2 regions of the Maritalea sp. YIW29 genome follow, and region 1 is predicted to be linked to the other one. Evidence: predicted binding sites of a transcription regulator. Region 1 holds the regulator's gene; the other holds the start of a gene.
What was found. The regulator LexA, encoded in region 1, represses DNA repair genes until DNA is damaged. The targets are predictions, from matches to a motif close to TGTTCNNNNTGTGTTCNG.

Region 1 (3,134 bases):
GTGCTGGCTTACATTTTGAGTATCCCCCTTGCCATCGGGGCGTTCGTGGCGGGTATGACCTGCGCGATTTCAACCGGATACATCACCGAAAATTCGCGCGTTAAAGAAGATACGGTCATGGGGGTCGTATTTTCCGGCATGTTCGGCCTTGGCATCGTGCTCTACACGAAAATTGAAACCGACGTTCACCTAGACCATATTCTGTTCGGCGATATGTTGGGCATCAGCCTCTATGACCTGTTCGAAACCGGCATCATTTCAGCCCTTATTGCTGTGCTGATTGCATTTCGTTGGCGCGACTTGCTGCTTTACATCTTTGACCCGCAACATGCTAGCGCCATCGGTCTGCCCGTTAAATGGCTGCATTATGGTCTATTGGCGGTCATTTCGCTAAGTGTCGTGGCAGCGCTGAAAGCGGTTGGCATTATTCTCGCGATTGCGCTCTTGGTTGCACCCGGCGCAATTGCATACCTTATCACCCGCCGAATTGGTCAAATGTTGGTCTGGGCATTACTCTTATGCGTCGGCTCTTCATTCTTGGGTGTCTATATTGCCTTTTTCATCGATAGCGCCCCTGCCCCAACCATTGTTCTGGTGATGACGGTTCTTTTTGTGATTGCGTTTTTCCTGTCGCCGAACGCCAAGAAACTATCAGGCGCGCAAACTGAACCCGCACCACAATAAATAAAGGGGCGGTGCCCAATTGCCCGCCCCTTCATACGAAGTTTATTAGAAGTGTTTGTTCTCATTTCCAAGCCCTATATCTTTTCTTATGTGCGGGCTCAAATCGCCAGCTCCTAAATAATAGGCTCGCGCAATCTTGCGTTTTTGACGAGCCTCCAAATAGTTCAAAAAGACACGTAGGTACCGACCTAATCGTTCGAAATATTGCTCAGATATTGCATGTTGTTTTTTCATGTGTATTCGCTCGGCAAAAAGCACAAAGCTTCGCCGCTCCTAATTTTGAATATAATTGTGCTGAAATCGCCGCGCGCAGATGCAGCGCGGAAAATGACAGCGACTGATTGTTGATAGTCCACGCCACGCGTAGACTATGGGAGTTTGAAAAGATGAACCTTAGACGGCCGCAGCTTGGACGCTGGGCGAAGGATCGGTTGCGCTAGTGTTAAACTGGCAAACAAGTTGCCAGAAGTGTTTGTGAATTGAACATAAAAACCTCCTTGGCGTTGTGGCTGGCGGGACCAGCCTGATTAAAGACAATTGTGCAATACACTCACGTTGCCGTGATTTGCAACCCATTTGCGCGACTTTGTGGCACACACATCTGAAATGTTGCAATTCGAACACACAGTTAGAGAGCCTCATCATTTCGCCAAATTTTGACCCACTTGCAGAACATATAAAGAACAGTTATAGTTGTTCAACATTTGTTCCGATTCTAAATCAGGCTGTAAAGGACTTCAAAATGTTGACCCGCAAGCAACATGAACTGCTGATGTTTATTCATGAGCGCATGAAGGAAAGTGGCGTACCTCCCTCATTTGATGAAATGAAGGATGCATTGGATTTGAAATCTAAGTCCGGTATTCACCGTCTAATTACAGCTCTGGAAGAGCGCGGATTTATTCGTCGTCTGCCCAATCGGGCGCGTGCAATGGAAGTGGTTCGCTTGCCAGACAGTATGAACCCTTCCCTTGGTGGCAAGAAGTCCAAGTTTGAGCCAAGTGTCATTCAAGGTGACCTGGGCAGAGCGCGTGAACCAGTTTCAGCGGCTCCAATTGCTCAGGACGAGAATACTGACGCTCCGGTTACGATCCCTGTTATGGGTCGGATTGCGGCGGGTGTTCCAATTGCTGCAATTCAGGAACAAAGCCACACCATTTCTGTGCCCCCAGAAATGCTTGCCGGCGGTGAACATTACGCGCTGGAAGTTAGTGGCGATTCGATGATCGATGCGGGCATTTTTGACGGCGATACGGTGCTGATCAAGAAACAAGTCACTGCCAGCAACGGCGAAATTGTTGTCGCCTTGGTCGATGACGAAGAAGCGACACTGAAACGTTTGCGCAAAAAGGGGCAGTCTGTTGCCCTTGAAGCAGCAAACCCAGCATATGAAACAAGAATTTTCGGCCCTGACCAAGTAGCGGTTCAGGGACGATTGGTTGGTTTATTTCGCAAGTACTGACCCCGTTGTGACCTCGTGGTCCCAACATCCCCGATTGCGAACACTTGGCCCGACAACTACGCTTTATGCATTGGTTGCTCGGGTCTTTTTTGATTGATGTTGGCTCACGGACGCCAAGGACGGTTGTGATCGTGCAGCGCCCATTTTACCTCAATTTCGCCTACGCTATTTCTGAACAATATCGCAACGCCAAAGTCATCAAGTTCTCTTTGTGTGATGACCAACGCATTGGGACAGCTGACAGAGCGCCGTTGCCTTACGATCAAAATGTCGGCAACAGAGCAATCTTCTCTTAAGCCAACGCTGTCTTTTACCGCTGAGATCACCACACCTTCAACCTGAGCACTGCAGCCATGGCGATCGCAGCCACCAATGGCGTCATCATCTAGCAAGTTTGCGCCAAACCGCTCTGCCCACGCCCTTGTTGTAAAACTATTCGACTTGCGGCCCAGTTGCGCAAATGTTGTACCATGATTGATGATGATCGCCTGCGTGCTGTCTGAAATCACCGCAAATGGATGCTTAGCTGGACCGAAGGCAAACAAGCATAGCGCGAAGGCAATTGGCGCCAAAAATTTTATCCTGCCGTGAAAAAAGCTCAACCAGCCCAACATCAACAAACAAGCCGGCAAAACCCAACGCGCCAACATAGGTGTCTGTGTGAACTCTGCGCTTATCGTCGAAATATATTTCGCGATGTGTACAATCGTGTCGATCCCCGCTCCCATTAACATCAGGAACGGTCCTTCAAGGCCAACAGGCATCAGCAATACTGAAATCAGGCCACATGGTAAGACGAAGAACCCAACAATGGGAACAGCAATTAGGTTTCCGATTAAACCCAATGGTGCGAATTGTTGAAAATGTACGGCGGCGACAGGCGCAGTTGCAATCCCTGCAATTAGACTCGTCAGCGCAATGCCGCCAAACAACTTCGCCCAATACGGGAAGATAATTGCCGACCGGCCAATGCCCGCATAAACAGCGA
Region 2 (3,134 bases), 130 kb from region 1:
TCTTCAAACCATTCATAAGCATCGCGAATAGACTTTTCAGACACATGACCGATATGCAATCCGTCAATTTTGACAGCCAATGCTTCTGGCTTGAGGCGATTGCCCTCACACACTTCGCATGGGGCTTTTGACATGTATTTTTCGATCTCCTCGCGCATGCCAGCAGATTCGGTTTCGCGATAGCGTCGTTCGAGATTGCCAATAACGCCTTCAAATGCCTTTTCAGTTTTGTAAGAGCGAAGCCCGTCTTCATATACGAACATGATCTTCTTACCCTTGGTGCCGTGTAGCACAGCATCCCGAACCTCTTCAGACAGTTCAGACCATGGCGTATCCAAAGAGCCGCCATAGGCCTTAGTCACAGCATCCAATGTTTGGATATAGTAGGGCGCAGAGGTTTTGGACCACGGATAAATCGCGCCGCCTTTAAGGCTTTTCGACGTGTCGGGCACCACCAGGTCGTCGGACATTTTTGATTCTGTGCCTAGCCCAGCGCAGGTTGGACAAGCGCCGAACGGATTGTTGAACGAGAATAGCCGCGGCTCAATTTCTTCAATGGTGAAGCCAGAAACAGGGCAGGCGAACTTTTCTGAAAAAATCAGCCGTTCGTTTTCGCCTTCATTGGCTACCAACTCCGCAATTGCTAGGCCTTCGGCCAGCTGCAATGCCGTTTCAAAACTCTCGGCCAATCGAGACTGCAAGTCTGGTCCAACAACCAAACGATCAACCACAACTTCAATATCGTGTTTGAACTTTTTGTCTAACGTCGGGGCATCTGCAATTTCATAAAATTCGCCATCAATTTTAACACGCTGAAACCCGCGTTTCATCAGGCCCGCAAGTTCTTTTTTGTATTCGCCCTTGCGGCCACGAACGATGGGGGCAAGCAAATAGAGGCGCGTGCCTTCTTCTAACGCCAACACCTTATCAACCATCTGGCTGACAGTCTGGCTTTCAATCGGCAAACCTGTCGCAGGCGAATAGGGAATACCAACCCGCGCAAACAATAGGCGCAAATAGTCATAAATTTCGGTAACCGTACCCACTGTCGAGCGCGGATTGCGAGAAGTTGTTTTTTGCTCAATCGAAATGGCAGGTGAAAGACCGTCAATTTGCTCAACGTCTGGCTTTTGCATCATCTCGAGGAACTGACGCGCATAGGCTGAAAGGCTTTCAACATATCGACGTTGGCCTTCGGCATAAATCGTATCGAAGGCAAGAGACGACTTACCAGAGCCAGAAAGGCCCGTCATCACAATCAATTCGTCGCGCGGCAACGTAATATCAACTGACTTCAAATTATGTTCTTTAGCCCCGCGAATTACGATATCGCGATTAAGGGACGAAGATTTCGACATATTGGTAATTTCGCCTCGATAGATTTTACAAAATCAATTGTGAGAGCAACTTTTGCAATGTTGACTCACGCTCCGTTTCATAAGAACATAAATAGAACATGAATGCTTGCGTCAAGTGGCTTGTGGATGACCACCAATCAATTCTTCAAGATTGATCGATCATGTGTACATAAGAGACGACGTACAAAGCAATGCGGTTGGCCAATTTGATTTAAAATTGTTGACCGTAGCCGGCAGTGAAGGGAACGATGCGATGGCAGGAAGCGTAAACAAGGTTATTTTGGTTGGCAATCTAGGTGCTGACCCTGAAGTGCGCAATACACAAGACGGGCGTCCGATCGTTAACTTGCGCATCGCCACCTCAGAAAGTTGGCGCGACAAGAATAGCGGTGAGCGTCGCGAAAAGACTGAGTGGCACCGTGTGGTGATCTTCTCAGAAGGTCTTTGCCGCGTTGCTGAACAGTATCTTAAGAAGGGTTCCACCGTTTATATTGAAGGTCAATTGCAAACACGCAAATGGCAAGATCAGGATGGAAACGACCGTTATTCAACTGAGATCGTGCTGCAAGGCTTCAATTCAACGCTGACAATGCTTGGTGGCCGAAGTGACAATAATGACGGCGCCGGCAATTATGGCGGCGGCGGTGGATCACGCTCAAATGATATGGGTGGTAGTGGCAACCGACCTCAGGCAAGTGCGCCAGCATTTGACGGCGGCGGCATGGATGACGACATACCGTTCTAGGCCCCAACATGGGGCGTTCGGGACCTGAGTGTTGAACGGACCAGACCAAAATTTGCGAAGATTTCGTGGTTGCCCCTCAAAAGGCAAAAATGGCCACGAAATCTTTTTGCATTTCTCGCCCGGTCAAATGGTCTAACTGGCCTTTGGTCTTTTTTGAAAACTGCCAACAAAACGGCGAAATAAGTTCGCCGAACGGCTCAAGGCCGCATATCAAACAAAAAGCCAAAGCAACGGCACGCTTGTAGACAAGTGCTCCATGTTCATTTCTACTCGACGCATGAGCGTTGAAATGAAAGTGAAACATAATGTTTGAATTGATAATTTTGATAATTGTTGGTCTAATCGGCGGTATAGCTGTTGGCATTCAGTCCCCCATCGCCGGTGCGATGGGACATAGAATTGGCGGCGCGGCTGCCAGCACGATTGTTCACGCTGGAGGGCTCGTGGTGTCCTTGGCACTTCTTTTTACGCGCGGTGGCGAGCAAATTAGCGAATGGCGCAGCCTACCTTGGTATATGCTCGGTAGCGGTGTTCTCGGATTGGTGCTCTACCTCTCTTTGAGCCAAACCATTCCCCAATAGGGTGCCACTTCAGCGATAACGCTAATCATCGTCGGTCAACTCTTGGCAGGCATGGCCGTCGATCATTTCGGACTTTTCGGGCTTTCAGTTCGCAGCGCTGATATGAGCAGAGTTGTGGCGGCTGTTCTGCTGCTCGCTGGTGCATATTTGATGATCAGATAATCGAACGTGTTTTCAAATATCGTTAAACAGCTATGCCAAATTGAAAATTTCTCGCTTTTGGAACAATGAACAAAAAAAGCCGCCCTTTTGAGGCGGCTTTTCGTAGAAGTTTTAAGAAGGCTTAGTTCTTCTTGAATGGAATATTTGCAACGGATTTGCCGCCGCTTGCCTTATGCACGATATCAAAACGCACATTTATATTGCCGTTATTCAGTTTCAGCGAGACAGCAATGTCGAATGCATCATTTGTTTCAGACTTAACGTTCTTAAGGGCGAACGACAGGTTCT

Region 2: a site for LexA is predicted at 1,440-1,457, ahead of uvrA (excinuclease ABC subunit UvrA). Genes of this name have one in related genera too.

What each region holds. Positions count from the first base shown of each region.
Region 1 is NZ_JBXVVF010000001.1:937,166-940,299, reverse strand. It holds gene AC2D8L_RS04590 (metal ABC transporter permease) at 1-684, shown strand, start outside; gene lexA (transcriptional repressor LexA) at 1,427-2,146, shown strand; gene AC2D8L_RS04580 (ComEC/Rec2 family competence protein) at 2,251-3,134, opposite strand, start outside.
Region 2 is NZ_JBXVVF010000001.1:1,066,170-1,069,303, reverse strand. It holds gene uvrA (excinuclease ABC subunit UvrA) at 1-1,358, opposite strand, end outside; gene AC2D8L_RS05170 (single-stranded DNA-binding protein) at 1,612-2,103, shown strand; partial or broken gene AC2D8L_RS05165 (DMT family transporter) at 2,409-2,846, shown strand; gene AC2D8L_RS05160 (hypothetical protein) at 2,968-3,134, opposite strand, start outside.